DNA from 3 places in the Streptomyces cyslabdanicus genome. Region 2 is predicted to be linked to each of the others. Evidence: riboswitches for the same ligand, from Rfam matches in the RefSeq annotation. Region 2 holds a riboswitch; each other region holds the start of a gene.

Region 1 (5,064 bases), on a different contig from region 2:
TGACTGCCCGGGCCCGGCGGGTCGTTCGCCGGTACGCGTCGAGCATGTCGCCCGCGTGCCCCGGCCCATACCCCAGGTACCGGCCCACCGCGGCCAGCTCCCGCGGCTCGGTGGGAAACGTGTCCCCCGCCCGCCCCCGGACCAGCATCACCGCGTTGCGCACCCGTGTGGCCAGCACCCACGCCTCGTCGAGGGTCGAGGCGTCCTCCGGGGACACCAGTCCCGCCTCCCTGGCCGCCGCCAGCGCCTCACGCGTGCGCGTGGTCCGCAGCGACGCCTCTTTGGCCGCGTGCCGCATCTGGAGCAGCTGCACGGTCCACTCCACGTCGGACAGCCCGCCCGGCCCCAGTTTGGTGTGCAGCTTGGGATCGGCGCCGCGCGGCAGCCGCTCGGACTCCATCCGGGCCTTCAGCCGCCGGATCTCCCGCACCGCCTCCTCGCGCAGCCCGCCGCGCGGATAACGCAGCGGGTCGACCAGCTCGACGAACCGCCGCCCCAGGTCCTCGTCCCCGGCCACCGGTTCGGCCCGCAGCAGCGCCTGCGACTCCCACACCAGCGACCAACGCCGGTAGTACGCCTCGTACGACCTGAGCGTCCGCACCAGCGGGCCGGACTTCCCCTCGGGGCGCAGATCCGCGTCGACCAGCAGCGGCGGATCCGCGCTCGGGATCTGGAGCAGCCGCCGCAGCTCGGCGACCACCCGGGACGCGGCCTCGGCGGCCTCCCGCTCGTCGGCGCCCTCCCACGGCTCGTGCACGAACAGCACGTCCGCGTCCGAGCCGTAGCCCAGCTCGTGCCCGCCGAACCGTCCCATGCCGATGATCGCGAACCGGGTCGGCAGGGTGTCCCCCCACTCCTTGCGCACGACCGCCCGCAGGGTGCCGGCCAGCGTCGCCGCCGTCAGGTCGGACACCGCGCCGCCCACCCGGTCCACGAGCGCGCCCTGGTCCGCCTCGGCGGGCTGGGCCTCGGTGCCGTAGGTGCCGACGATGTCGGCGGCGGCGGTACGGAACAGCTCCCGCCGCCGTACGCCGCGCGCCGCCGTGACGCCCTGCTCGGCGGTCTCCGCACGGCGGACGGCGGCGAGGACCTCCTGCTCCAGCTGGGCGCGCCCGCGCGGTTCGAGGCCGCCCGCGTCGCCGTTCCCCAGCAGGGCCACCGCCTCCGGTGCCCGCATCAGCAGGTCGGGGGCCAGCCGCCCGGCCGACAGCACCCGGGCGAGGTTCTCGGCGGCGGCCCCCTCGTCGCGCAGCAGCCGCAGGTACCAGGGGGTCTTGCCGAGCGCGTCCGACACCTTGCGGAAGTTCAGCAGCCCGGCGTCCGGGTCGGCGGAGTCCGCGAACCACCCCAGCAGCACGGGCAGCAGGGTCCGCTGGATGGCCGCCTTCCTGGTGACGCCGGAAGCCAGCGCCTCCAGGTGGCGCAGGGCCGCGGCCGGATCGGCGTACCCGAGCGCGACCAGCCGCTCCCGCGCGGCCTCCGGCCGCAACCTGGCCTCGCCGGGAGCGAGTTGGGCGACGGCGTCGAGCAGCGGCCGGTAGAACAGCTTCTCGTGCAGCCGGCGCACGACACTGGTGTGTCGTTTCCACTCGCGGGTGAGCTCGGTGATCGGGTCGCTGCGCAGGCCGAGCGACCGTCCGAGCCGGCGCAGATCGGCCTCGTCCTCGGGGACGAGGTGGGTGCGCCGCAGCCGGAACAGCTGGATGCGGTGCTCCAGGGAGCGCAGGAACCGGTAGGCGTCGTCGAGTTGCACGGCGTCCACGCGGCCGACGTACCCGCCGGCGGCCAGCGCCTGCAACGCGTCCAGGGTGGAGCCGCTGCGCAGCGAGCGGTCGGTGCGCCCGTGCACCAACTGAAGCAGCTGCACGGCGAATTCGACGTCGCGCAGACCGCCGGGACCGAGCTTCAGCTCACGCTCGACCTCGGCCACGGGGATGGTCTCGACGACGCGGCGGCGCATCTTCTGCACGTCGGCGACGAAGTTCTCGCGCTCGGCGGCCTGCCAGACCAGCGGGTCGAGTGCGGCGATGTACTGGCCGCCCAGCTCCAGGTCGCCGGCCACCGGGCGGGCCTTGAGCAGCGCCTGGAACTCCCAGGTCTTGGCCCACCGCTGGTAGTAGGCGACGTGGCTGCTGAGGGTGCGCACCAGCGGCCCGTTGCGGCCCTCGGGCCGCAGGTTGGCGTCGACCGGCCAGATCGAGCCCTCCACGGTCGTCTCGGAGCAGATCCGCATCATGTGCGAGGCGAGCGCGGTCGCGGCGCGCAGGGCCTTGACCTCGTCGGCCCCGTCCGCGGCCTCCCCGACGAAGATCACGTCGACGTCGGAGACGTAGTTGAGTTCGTGGCCGCCGCACTTGCCCATCGCGATCACCGCGAGCCGGCACAGCGCGTCGTCCTCGGGCGCGGCGGCCCGCGCGAGCCGGAGCGCGGCGCGCAGGGTGGCGGTGGCGAGGTCGGCGAGTTCGGCGGCGGTCTCGGCGACATCGGTGGTGCCGCACACGTCGCGGGCCGCGATGGACAGCAGGCAGCGCCGGTAGGCGACGCGCAGCGCGACCGGGTCGCCGGCCTCGGCGAGCCCCTGCTCGAACTCCGCCACGCCCGGGTGCAGGTCGCGCGGCTCGTAGGTGACCAGCGCCCGCCAGTCGCCGGCGTGCCGGGCGAGGTGGTCGCCGAGCGCGGCGGAGGCGCCGAGCACGCCGAGCAGCCGGTCGCGCAGCGGCTTGGCCGCTATCAGCGTGTCGAGCAGCTCGCGGCGGGCCTTGGACTCCGGCTGCGCCTCCAGCAACCGGACCAGACCGCCCAGCGCGAGGTCCGGGTCGGCGGTGGCGCCCAGCGCCTCCAGCAGCACCGGGTCGTCCCGGAGCGGGGCGAGGTCCGGGCCCTCCAGCAGCCGCTCGGCGTCCGAGGCATGGATGAAGCCGTGCCGCAGCAGCCGCGTGAAGGTACTGCTCCTGCGTCCCGGCGCCGTCATCCCGGCCTCCCGTCGGATCAAGCCCGTCCTGGCCAGAGCCTATCCGCACTCCCGGCCCGGGGCCCTGACGGCGGACCCGCCTTCCCCCGCCGGTCGAAACCGGACGGCACCGGCAGGTGCTTCTCCGGGCCGACGCCGGCGGCCACCGGAGTGCAGCCACCCGCACACGTACCGTGAAAGTCACGAAAACGTAGCGGACATATCACGCACCAACCTTCACAGCAGTCACACGCGTTGGCTAGCGTGCCCGGCGGGCACCCCGTACCCCCGCCGGCGAACAACGCCGGGACGGGTGGCCCGCGCCGAGTCCGGTGCGCTTCACGGCAGCCGGAGCCGGGGACCCAACTCATCCCTGGGGTGAATCGGTCCCGTACACGCGTCCCCCACAGCGTGCACGGGACGGTAGGGCAGCCCTTCCGACCACCCGCCCGAACCCGACAGCCAACCCGGTAGGCGGTCCGTGGAAGGAGTCGCCACCCTTGGCGTCGCACCGCAAAGCCCGGCCCACGGCGACCCGCATCGCCGGACTGCGCACGTCCCCGGCCCTCGGTCTGACGACCGCGGCCCTCACCTCCGTGGCCCTGCTGTCCCAGACGGCGAACGCCGCGCCCGCGCAGCCCGGCAGACCCAGCCTCGAAGAGGTGCAGAAGAGGGTCGACGACCTCTTCCACCAGGCCGAAGTGGCCACCGAGAAGTACAACGCGTCGAAGGAGAGGACCGCCACGCAGCGCCAGCGCGTGAACGGCCTCCTCGACGACGTGGCGAAGCGTGCCGAGAAACTGAACGAGGCGCGGAACGAACTCGGCTCGTTCGCCGCCGCCCAGTACCGCACGGGCGGAATCTCCGGCACCGCGACGCTGCTGCTCGCGAAGGACCCCCAGCAGTACTTCGCCCAGGACCATCTGATGAGCCAGCTCACCGAGCGGCAGAAGAAGGCCGTGGACGACTACCAGACCGCGCAGCTCGCGACGGCGAAGAAGCGCACCGAGGCGGCGGGGATCCTGGAGTCGCTGACCACCTCGCAGAACGAGCTGAGGACCAGCAAGCAGGACGTCCAGCAGAAGCTCACCGAGGCACGCCGGCTGCTGTCGACGCTGACCGCCGAGGAGAAGGCGCGGCTGGCGGCGATCGAGAAGAAGAAGCAGGAGGTCGCCCGGCAGAAGGCCGCGGAGCTGGCCCGCCGGCAGGCGGCGGAGGAGGCGGCGGCGGCGAAGAAGCGCCAACAGGAGGAGGCGGCGAAGAGCTCCGACGCGCAGGCGAGCAGCGGAACGGGCGCGGACACGAGCGCCGGATCGAGCACGGGTACGGGCACGAGCACGAGCGCCGGATCGAGCACCGGCTATGCCGCCAAGGCCGCCAAGGTCATCGACTTCGCAAGGGCCCAGATGGGCAAGCCGTACGTGTGGGGCGCCTCCGGCCCCGACTCGTACGACTGCTCCGGGCTCACGCAGGCCGCCTGGAAGTCCGCCGGGATATCACTGCCGCGCACCACCTGGGACCAGGTGGGGGTCGGCACGACCGTCCCCGTCTCCGAAGCCCAGCCCGGCGACCTGGTCTTCTTCTACGACGACATCAGCCACGTCGGGATCTACATCGGCGACGGCATGATGATCCACGCGCCGCACTCGGGCGCGAACGTCCGCGAGGAGTCGATCTACTACATGCCGATCCACAGCGTCGTCCGCCCCGCGTGACGCGCGTGCCGGACGCCTGGTGCTGGCACCGGACAGGGAAGGGCCCGCACCCGAAGGCGCCGGCCCTTCGCTGTCGGCATGCGGCGGGTGGGGCCGCGGCGCACGCTGGTTCTTGTACCTGCCGGAGGCGGGAGGCCGCGCGGGCGGACAGTGGAGGTGCGTCGTCCATGTGCCGTTGGCTTGCCTATGCGGGGACACCCGTACTGCTCGATGACGTCCTGTACCAGCCGGACCACTCGCTGATCGACCAGAGCCTGCACTCGCGGATGGGCATGGAGACGACCAACGGCGACGGGTTCGGCATCGGCTGGTACACGCCGGAGGCCGACAGCCCGGCGGTCGTGCGGGACACCGGCCCGGCATGGAACAACCGCAACCTGCGGGAGATAGCGCAGCACG
Region 2 (5,064 bases):
CCGCCGTGCGCCGGGCCAGGCGGGTGAACTTGCGCGGGTTGCCGATGGACTCCAGGTACATCAGGGCGACGTCGGTGTCGGGGTCGTCGTACCAGAACTGCATGACGTCGTTGCCGGAGACGTCCGCCCTGTTGCCGGCCGACACGAAGGTCGACACGCCCGTGACCCCGGTGACCCCGCCGCCGCGCCGGTGCAGCCGGGACAGCAGCGCGATGCCGATGGCCCCGGACTGGGCGAACAGACCGATGCGGCCGGGCCGGGGCAGCTCGGGGGCGAGGGAGGCGTTCAGCCGGACGTCCGGCGAGGTGTTGATGATCCCGAAGGTGTTGGGCCCGATGATCCGCATGCCGTACGTCCGCGCCTGCCGTACGAGCGCGCGCTGCCGCTCACGTCCCTCGGGGCCGCTCTCCGCGTAGCCCGCGGAGATCACGACGAGCCCCTGCACGCCGTGCTCGCCGCACTCGGCGACGGCGTCCGGGACGTGCTCGGCCGGCACGGCGACGACGGCGAGGTCCACGGGCCCGTCGATGTCCCGCACCGAGCGGTGGGCGGGCACCCCGTCGATCTCCTCGCGGTCCTCGCCGAAGGCCCGGTTCACGGCGTGCAGTCGGCCGGTGAACCCGGCGTCGCGGATGTTGTCGAGGATGCCGCGGCCCACGCCGCCGCGCGCGCGGCCCACGCCGATGACGGCGACCGAGCCGGGCGCCAGGAGCCGCCGTACCGACCGCCCCTCGGCCCGCTGCTCCCGTGCGCGCTGTACGGCCAGCGAGCGGTCGGTCGGCTCGAGGTCGAACTCCAGGCGTACGACGCCGTCCTCGAAGCTGCGCTTCTGGGTGTACCCGGCGTCCGTGAACACCTTGATCATCTTGGTGTTGGCCGGAAGCACCTCGGCGGTGAAGCGGCGGATGCCACGCTCGCGGGCGACGGCCGCGATGTGCTCAAGGAGCGCGGAGGCGACCCCGCGTCCCTGGTGGGCGTCCTGCACCAGGAAGGCGACCTCGGCCTCGTCGGAGGGCGCCGAGGCGGGCATGCCGTCCACGCCGACGCGGTCGTAGCGTACGGTGGCGATGAACTCGCCGCCGACCGTGGCCGCGAGTCCCACCCGATCCACGAAGTCGTGGTGCGTGAAGCGGTGGACGTCCTTCGCGGACAGACGCGGGTAGGGCGCGAAGAAGCGGTAATACTTGGACTCGTCCGACACCTGTTCGTAGAAGCTGACCAGACGGTCGGCGTCGTCGGCGGTGATGGGGCGGATCCTCGCGGTGCCGCCGTCGCGCAGCACCACGTCGGCCTCCCAGTGGGCGGGGTACTCGTGCCGGTCCGGCGAGGTCTGCATGCGCCCCAGCGTACGGCTCGCGTCCGACAGCGGCGCGAGGCAGTCTGTGGAGGACACCCATCGGACCGAGGCCGCGGTCCGATGCCACCCGGAGCGGCGCACGCGCCGCTCCGGACCTGTTCCACATATGGAAAACTGGTCTAGACAACCCTGATCACCTGAAGGGCAGCAACACATGGCTGAGCGCCGCGTCAACGTCGGCTGGGCCGAGGGTCTCCACGCCCGCCCCGCCTCCATCTTCGTCCGGGCCGCCACGGCCGCAGGCATCCCCGTGACGATCGCCAAGGCCGACGGCACGCCCGTCAACGCGGCCTCCATGCTGGCCGTGCTCGGCCTCGGCGCCGAGGGCGGCGAGGAGATCGTCCTGGCCTCCGACGCCGACGGCGCGGACGCCGCGCTGGACCGGCTGGCCAAGCTGGTCGCCGAGGGGCTCGAGGAGCTTCCCGAGACGGTCTGACCGGCAGGACCGGTGAAGCACCGAAGCCGTGCCGCCCCGTCCGGGTGGCACGGCTTCGCCGCGTCGGCGCAGGGAATCAGACGTGGACGCCGTGCTTGCGGAGGTAGGCCACGGGGTCGACGTCGGAGCCGTAGTCCGGGGTCGTACGGGCCTCGAAGTGCAGGTGCGGTCCGGTGACGTTGCCGGTCGCGCCGGACAGGCCGATCCGCTGGCCCGGGACGACCCGCTGGCCCACCGAGACCGCGATGGACGACAGGTGCCCGTACTGGGTGTACATGCCGTCGGCCATCCTGATCACGACCTGGTTGCCGTACGCGCCGCCCCAGCCGGCGTCGACGACGGTGCCGAGGCCGACCGCGTGGACGGGGGTGCCGCTCGCGGCGTGGAAGTCGACACCGGTGTGGGTGCCGGAGGACCACAGGGAGCCACCGACCCGGTAGCCGGTCGATATGTAGGAGTCGAGGATCGGCGCCACGAAGGCGTTGAGGCGCTTGCGCTCGGCCTCGCGGGCGGCGCGGGCCTTGGCCTCGCGCTCCTTCGCCGCCCGCTCCGCGGCCTTCTTGCGCGCGGCCGCCTCGGCCTGCTTGCGCGCGGCGGCCCGGTGCTGGGCGACGGCCTGGGCCTCGATCTTCGCGGCGACGCTGTCGCCGAGGGTGACTACCGGGGTGAGGCCGGTGTCCTCGAGGGCGGGAACGTCGGCGGCGAGGGCCGGGGCGGTGAGCGTGCCGATGACACCGGTGGTGGCCAGGGCCGCGACGCCCGCCGCGCGGGCGGTGGTGCGGTGCATCCGGCTCGGCCGTCGGTGCTTCCCGGCGGCGCGGGTGAACGCCATGGAGACGTGGGTCCTTTCCTTCCCTGTCGCCTACCGGGTTAGCTGACGGGTTCGGAGCAGGAAGGTCTCCTACGGCCCCGCGCGTCGCGCGCGGACGGCCGATTCACCCCAGGGACGGTGGGTCCCCGGCTCCCCTGGCTCGCGCCGTACGGGGACTCGGCGATGACTGTCCGGTGCCGCGGACGCGGCGCACTGCCCGACGAACAGCCGGACCGACGCTAGACGGGACCGCTTTCAATCCCCAAACGGATCAGATGTTTTGTAGCGCACACCACAGGGCAGACAGGCAACCTCCCCCTCAATTCGGACAACTTCAGGACAACGCAGGGCCCTGGTGACGTTTCGGTCACCAGGGCCCCATGCGCGCGTGTGCCCCTCGCCGCGCTCGGCGGTGGCGAGGCGGGCCTCTACTCGGCCGTGACGACGACGACCCGGCCGACGCCCAGGGCCTCGACGGGCTCCTTGATCTGCGCCGCGTCACCGACGAGGACCGTCACCAGACGGTCCACCGGGAACGCGTTGACGACGGCCGCGGTGGCCTCCACCGTGCCGGTCGCGGCGAGCTGCTGGTAGAGCGTCGCCTGGTAGTCGTCGGGCAGGTGCTGCTCGACCTGGTCGGCCAGCGTGCCGGCCACGGCGGCCGCCGTCTCGTACTTCAGCGGCGCCACACCGACGAGGTTCTGCACGGCGACGTCCCGCTCGGGGTCGGTGAGGCCCTCCGCGGCGAGCTTGCGCAACACCGTGAACAGGTCGTCCAGGGCCGGGCCGGTGTTCGGGGTGTCGACCGAGCCGCTGATGGCGAGCATCGCGGCGCCCGACCCGTCGGGGGCCGACCGCAGCACCTGACCGAACGCCCGCACCCCGTAGGTGTATCCCTTCTCCTCGCGCAGGACGCGGTCCAGGCGGGAGGTGAGGGTGCCGCCGAGGCAGTAGGTGCCGAGCACCTGGGCGGGCCACACGCGGGCGTGCCGGTCGGGGCCGATCCGGCCGATGAGCAGCTGCGTCTGGACGGCGCCGGGCCGGTCCACGATGACCACGCGGCCGGTGTCGTCGGCGGTCACCGGCGGCACGGGCCGCGGCTTGGCGGGCGAGGCGGTCCAGGCGCCCAGGGTCCGGCCCAGCAGCTCGTCGAGGTCGACGCCGGTGAGGTCGCCGACGACCACGGCGGTGGCCGTGGCCGGGCGCACGTGCCGGTCGTAGAAGGCGCGCACGGCCGCCGCGTCGATGGCGCCGACCGTCTCCTCGGTGCCCTGGCGCGGACGCGACATGCGCGCGTCGGCCGGGAAGAGTTCCTTGGACAGCTCCTTGGCGGCGCGGCGGGCCGGGTTGGCCAGCTCGTGCGGGATCTCGTCGAGCCGGTTGCGCACCAGTCGCTCGACCTCGCTGTCGGCGAACGCGGGCGCCCTGAGGGCGTCGGACAGCAGGCCGAGTCCCTTGGCCAGGCGGGAGGCGGGGACTTCCAGGCTCAGCCGTACGCCGGGGTGGTCGGCGTGCGCGTCGAGGGTGGCGCCCGCGCGCTCCAGCTCGGCGGCGAACTCCTCGGCGGAGTGCTGGTCGGTGCCCTCGGAGAAGGCGCGCGCCATGATCGTGGCGACGCCGTCCAGGCCGGCCGGCTCCGCGTCCAGGGGTGCGTCCAGCAGTACCTCGACGGCGACGACCTGCTGGCCGGGGCGGTGGCAGCGCAGCACCGTCAGGCCGTTGTCCAGCGTCCCGCGCTCGGGTGCGGGGAACGCCCACGGCTTGGCCGCGCCGGCCCGGGGCTGGGGGTGGAACTCCATCGTGGCGAGCTCGGTCACTTCGCCGCCTCCTCGGTCTCGTCGGTGGCCGCGGCGTCCGCGTCCTGGGCGTCGTCCTGCGCGTCGGCGGCGGTCGGCTCGTAGACGAGCACCGCGCGGTTGTCGGGGCGCAGCCGGGACTTGGCGACCTCCTGGACCTCCTCGGGCGTCACCTCCAGGACGCGCTTGACGGCGGTCAGGGCGAGCTGCGGGTCGCCGAACAGGACGGCGTAGCGGCACAGTTCGTCGGCGCGGCCGGCGACCGTGCCGAGGCGGTCCAGCCACTCGCGCTCCAGCTGGGCCTGGGCACGCTCCATCTCCTCGGCCGTCGGGCCCTGTTCGGCGAACCGGGCGAGCTCCTCGTCGATGGCCGACTCGATGACGGGCACCTCGACGTCGCCGGAGGTCTTCACGTCCAGCCAGCCCAGGGAGGGCGCGCCGGCCAGCCGCAGCAGTCCGAAGCCGGCCGCGACGGCCGTGCGGTCGCGGCGCACCAGCCGGTTGTAGAGCCGGGAGGACTCGCCGCCGCCGAGGATGGTGAGCGCCAGGTCGGCCGCGTCGGACGCGCGCGTGCCGTCGTGCGGCAGACGGTAGGCGGCCATCAGGGCGCGGGCCGGGACCTCCTCCTTGACGACCTCGCGCCGCTGCCTGCCGATGACCTCGG
Region 3 (5,064 bases), on a different contig from region 2:
GATCTTCTCTATGAGTTGCTGTGCGCTGATCTTCGGCAGGTCGGGGTCGCCGGACGCGGCGAGTGCCGGGACGAGCCCGATGGTCGCCGCCGCCACCCCCACCACCGTGACCGGGACGACGTAGCGCGCGGCCTTGCGGCGCCCCGCGCGCAGGTCGTCGGCTTCGGATCCGTTCGGTGCCATGTGTGCCCTACCTCCGTCTTCGGCGGCGGCTGTCCTTCTGCACGGGGATGTCACCCTCAGCCGCCATTCTCACCCAGATCGGTGAGGAGTGGTGTGTGGTCCGTGGTGTCCATCTGACCAAATCGGCCGGGTGAAAGCGTCAGACCGCGGAGCCAACTCCGTGTACGCCTGCGGTATGACACGCGAAGGGCGACGCCTCCCCCACCCCGTAGGGGTCAGGGTGGAGAACGCCGCTCGAAGGGGCCGCCCGGCGGGGGTGTCCGGCGGGGGTGTCCGGTGAGGTCGCGGAGCCGGACAGGCGTCAGCCGGCCCGGTGCACCACGGCGTCGCAGAGCTGGAGCAGCGCGGCCTTCGCGTCGCACTCCCGCAGCGGCGCCAGCGCGGCCCGCGCCTCCTCGGCGTAGCGCACGGTGTCCCGGCGGGCCTGTTCCAGCGCCGGGTGCACCCGCAGTGCCGCCAGCGCCTGAGCGTGCCGCGCGTCGTCGGTCAGGTCGGAGTCCAGCAGCTCGCACAGGGCGATGTCCTCGGGCAGCCCCAGCCGGGCCGCGCGCTCGCGCAGCCGCAGCACCGGCAGCGTGGCGATGCCCTCGCGCAGATCGGTGCCGGGCGTCTTGCCCGACTCGTGCGAGTCGGAGGCGATGTCCAGGACGTCGTCCGCCAGCTGGAAGGCGACGCCCAGCCGCTCGCCGTACTGCGTCAGCACGTCCACGACCGTCTCGTCGGCGCCGGACATCATCGCGCCGAACCGGCACGACACCGCCACCAGCGATCCGGTCTTGCCGCCCAGCACGTCCAGGTAGTGGTCGACCGGGTCCCGGCCGTCCTGCGGCCCGGCGGTCTCCAGGATCTGCCCGGTGACCAGCCGCTCGAACGCCACGGCCTGCACCCGCACGGCCTCCGGGCCGAGGTCGGCGAGGATCTGCGAGGCCCGGGCGAACAGGAAGTCGCCGGTCAGGACCGCGACGGAGTTGCCCCAGCGGGTGTTGGCGCTGGCCACCCCGCGACGCACGGCGGCCTCGTCCATCACGTCGTCGTGGTAGAGGGTCGCCAGGTGGGTCAGCTCCACCACCACGGCCGACGGCACGATCCCCGGCGCGTACCGGTCCCCGAACTGGGACGCGAGCATCACGAGCAGCGGCCGGAACCGCTTCCCACCAGCCCTGACGAGGTGCTGGGCGGCCCCCGTGATGAACGGGACCTCGCTCTTGGTGGCTTCGAGCAGCCCTTCCTCGACAGCCGCCAATCCGGCCTGGACATCGGCTTCGAGAGCCTGGTCCCGCACGGTCAGCCCGAATGGCCCGACGACGGTCACGAGGGGTCTCCTGTCTGCTGGTGTCTGCTGGGATTACACGGTTTGTCGATAGGTCGCTGCCCTCACTCAAGTCAGCGTATCCGGTCACGTTTCGATCACCGATATCGCCCACCTATACGGGCCAGGGCACATCACCCGACGTGACCACCGTCACGCACCCGCCCCACAGCTCCCTCCGCGCTCACCCATGCGGTCCGATTTGCCCCTATTGGGGTTTCAATTCTCTTTAGTGGTAATTGCCCGTCAGGCGCCCACCCCGTGAGTTGGGTCACGCCGCCCTCCGTTCACGTCACCCCTCGCACTCCTTCACATTGCCTTTACGCGCAGCCGAGTTGAACCCTGGCAGCCACAAAGGATCAAGCACCACATACACGCCGGACCAAGGTCAAATAGTGCGATGTGTGATTCCGGCACTTGTTCGGGACATCTGGTCTCGCATACGTTCCCGGCCATCGGGCGGAACGCCGAATCCTGCCGCCGCCCGTAACCCCAACGACCGAACGAACCATGGCAGGAGCGGGGGACCCAGGTAAGTCGCCGGGCCGGGCTCGTACGTCCTACGTCGTACGCCGCGCCGGAACGGCTCGGGGTGAAGCCGCGCCTTTCGGGGCGCGGCCGGGCACCTCCCCGCCCGAACCCGACAGCTCACCTCGCAGGCGACGGAGAGGAACACCCCCATGCCTGCAAACGGTCAGCGCCGCTCTACCCGTACCGCCCGCCTCGTTCGCGCCCTCGCCGTCACCGGCACCGGCGCAGCCGTCCTCGCCGTGCCGCTGCTCGGCGCGACGACCGCGTCCGCCGCGACCCCGGTCTCGTCCAACGTGACCACCCTCAAGACGGCCTCGAACCTCGGCTACCCGAACAACCTCGACGGCTGGATCCGGGCCTCCCTCCAGGTCATGGCCGAGAAGGGCATCCCGGGCTCCTACAACGGCATCTACCGCAACATCATCCGCGAGTCCTCCGGCAACCCGCGGGCCATCAACCTCTGGGACTCCAACGCGGCCAAGGGCATCCCGTCCAAGGGCCTGCTCCAGGTCATCGACCCGACCTTCAGGGCCTACCACGTGAACGGCACGTCGTGGGACATCTACGACCCGGTCGCCAACATCACGGCCGCCTGCAACTACGCGGCCAAGCGGTACGGCTCGATGGACAACGTCTACAGCGCCTACTGACAGGTCCGCTGCCGGCCCGCACACCGGCTAGCCAAGCAATCGTTCGAGGACGACGGCGATGCCGTCGTCCTCGTTCGACGTCGTGACCTCGTCGGCCACCGCCTTGAGCTCGGGGTGGGCGTTGGCCATGGCGACCCCCCGGGCGGCCCACCGGAACATCGGGATGTCGTTGGGCATGTCGCCGAAGGCGAGGGCGCGCTCGCGGCCCAGTCCCAGGTGTTCGGCGGCCAGCGCCAGTCCGGTCGCCTTGGTGATGCCGCAGGGCTGGAGTTCGACGGTCCCGGGTCCCGACATGGTGACGGTGGCGAGGGAGCCCACCGCGCCGCGGGCCGCCGCCGCCAGCTCGTCGTCGGACAGCACCGGGTGGCGCAGCAGCACCTTGCTGATGGGCGCGCGCCACAGGTCGTCGCGCCGTTCGACCCGTACGGCGGGCAGCGCCGGGTGCGGCATGAGGTACCCCGGCTCGATGAGCGTGAGCCCCTCGGCCCCGTCCTGGTCGACCGCGGCGTACACCTCCCCCACCTCCGCCTCGATCTTGCCGAGCGCGGTCTCGGCCTGTTCCCGGTCCAGGGTGACCGACCACAGCAGGCGGTCGCTGCCGGCGTCGTAGAGCTGTGCGCCCTGACCGCACACCGCGAGTCCCGTGGTGCCGAGGACGCCGAGCAGTTCCCGCACCCTCGGCGCCGGCCGTCCGGTCACCACGAGGTGCCGGGCACCGGCGGCCGCCGCCCTCGCGAGCGCGGTGAGGGACCGCTCGGAGACGGTGTCGTCGCCGCGCAGCAGCGTTCCGTCCAGGTCGGTGGCGATGAGGTCGAATGCGAGGGCGGCCATGATCAGAGAATACGGATGCCCCGGCCCGCCGACTCGACCGGAGCCGGACCACCGCGGCGGTCACCGCGTTCCCGGCTCCCCTCCCTCCAACTCCCTTACTGATGAGGGTCCTTGAGCGTGACCGGCGAGGTGGCGCTCAACCGTGGGTCGCCGCAGGACGGCCGGCCGGCCGTCGCGCCGCCGCGTCGGTTGGTCCGCCACAGCTGATAGAGGTGCCGGGCGCCCGGCCGCACGAAGCGCGCGAGCATCGTGACGAACGGCAACGGGTCGTCCCCCGCGAACCAGGCCAGCTCCGTGCCGCTCGCCCTCGCCGGCGCGTGCGGCGTCGTGTAGCCGCTGCGGCGGTAGGCGAGGAGGGCGGGCAGGTCGATGTTCTCCACGACATACCGGTGGCCGGCGCGCTGCCCGCCCTCCGGAACGGGGCGGCCGGTCAGGTCCAGGTGCATGGCCCGTACGACGTCCACGCCCGACCCGCTCTCGAAGAGCCGGAACTGCGCGCCCATCCGCGGATTGAAGTCGAGGAGCTTGTACTGCCCGTCGCGCCGGTCGTAACGCAGGTCGAGGTCGACGATGCCGGTGAAGCCGATCTGCTTGATGAACCGTGCGGCGAGGTCGGCGAGTTCCGGGTTGTCGACGACGTACGCGTTCGCCGTCATACCCGCGTGCGGCGGCCAGGAGCGGACCTTGACACCGGTGAACATCGCCAGCGGCGTGGAGTCCCGGTCGAAGTAGGCGTGCACGATCCAGTCCTCGGCCTCCTCCCGCGGCAGGTACTCCTGGAGGATCACGCCGGGCCGCTCGCCCCAGTCGCGCGCCAGGGCCAGCAGGCCTTCGCGGGTGTTGATCCTCGTGGTGCCGTTCACCGCGGGGCTGCTGCGCCGCACGAACGCCTCGCGGTTCTTGGCCACCACCGGGAAGCGGGTCTTCTCGGCGAACGCCACGATGTCGTCGTACGACTGCGGGAAGGCGGCCGCGGGGCTCGGGATGCCGTGCTCCACGCACAGTTCGTGCAGGCCCTGCTTGCTGGCCAGACGGCGCGGCAGGCAGGGGGCGACGGGCGGGAAGAGGAAGGGGCCCCGGAGCGCGTCCTGGTGCTCGGCGATCAGGACAGCGGCCTCCTCGTCGGTGGGCACCAGGACAGTGGGCCGGCCGATGCGGCGGCCGATCCGCAGCAGGCCCTCCACCAGACGGTCCGCGCCCTCGGTGCCCCTGGTCGGCCAGACGAACGCGCGTTTGAGATAACGGGAGGAGGCCGCCGGTGTGTAGGCGTCCTCGGTGATCGCGTACATGGGCACGCCCAGGCGGCCGAGGCTGCGGATCGCGCCCACCCCGCCGTGGTGCAGCGGGTAGTCGCCGAACTTCACGATCAGGCCGGGGACCTCACGGTCGGCCCGGAAAGGCACACTGACGGCATTCCTGGCCACGGGTCCCCCCACGTGTCCCCCCTATGGAGCGGACCCACCCCGTCCGCGTCCTCAGAGGACGCTAAGCCGGAATTACCCCCTCCCACAAGACCAATTCGGGCATTGCAAACTCTTTAGGCCCTGCCCAAGACATGGG

What was found. Region 2 has a riboswitch for cyclic di-AMP ahead of ACTYVM_RS28620 (M23 family metallopeptidase). Riboswitches for the same ligand answer to the same signal wherever they lie in the genome.
Region 1: linked by a shared signal. The riboswitch ahead of ACTYVM_RS02185 (C40 family peptidase) and the one ahead of ACTYVM_RS28620 (M23 family metallopeptidase) in region 2 are both predicted to bind cyclic di-AMP.
Region 3: linked by a shared signal. The riboswitch ahead of ACTYVM_RS25565 (transglycosylase SLT domain-containing protein) and the one ahead of ACTYVM_RS28620 (M23 family metallopeptidase) in region 2 are both predicted to bind cyclic di-AMP.

Annotation. Positions count from the first base shown of each region.
Region 1 is NZ_JBQRUW010000002.1:357,305-362,368, forward strand. Features, by position in the region: gene ACTYVM_RS02180 (bifunctional [glutamine synthetase] adenylyltransferase/[glutamine synthetase]-adenylyl-L-tyrosine phosphorylase) at 1-2,971, opposite strand, end outside; cyclic di-AMP (ydaO/yuaA leader) riboswitch at 3,262-3,442, shown strand; gene ACTYVM_RS02185 (C40 family peptidase) at 3,451-4,665, shown strand; gene ACTYVM_RS02190 (class II glutamine amidotransferase) at 4,833-5,064, shown strand, end outside.
Region 2 is NZ_JBQRUW010000050.1:56,315-61,378, reverse strand. Features, by position in the region: gene ACTYVM_RS28630 (GNAT family N-acetyltransferase) at 1-1,336, opposite strand, end outside; gene ACTYVM_RS28625 (HPr family phosphocarrier protein) at 1,512-1,793, shown strand; gene ACTYVM_RS28620 (M23 family metallopeptidase) at 1,870-2,625, opposite strand; cyclic di-AMP (ydaO/yuaA leader) riboswitch at 2,638-2,797, opposite strand; gene ACTYVM_RS28615 (M16 family metallopeptidase) at 3,033-4,421, opposite strand; gene ACTYVM_RS28610 (M16 family metallopeptidase) at 4,418-5,064, opposite strand, start outside.
Region 3 is NZ_JBQRUW010000043.1:10,600-15,663, forward strand. Features, by position in the region: gene ACTYVM_RS25555 (LolA family protein) at 1-183, opposite strand, end outside; gene ACTYVM_RS25560 (polyprenyl synthetase family protein) at 485-1,495, opposite strand; cyclic di-AMP (ydaO/yuaA leader) riboswitch at 1,980-2,167, shown strand; gene ACTYVM_RS25565 (transglycosylase SLT domain-containing protein) at 2,173-2,673, shown strand; gene ACTYVM_RS25570 (HAD family hydrolase) at 2,701-3,504, opposite strand; gene ACTYVM_RS25575 (carboxylate--amine ligase) at 3,600-4,907, opposite strand.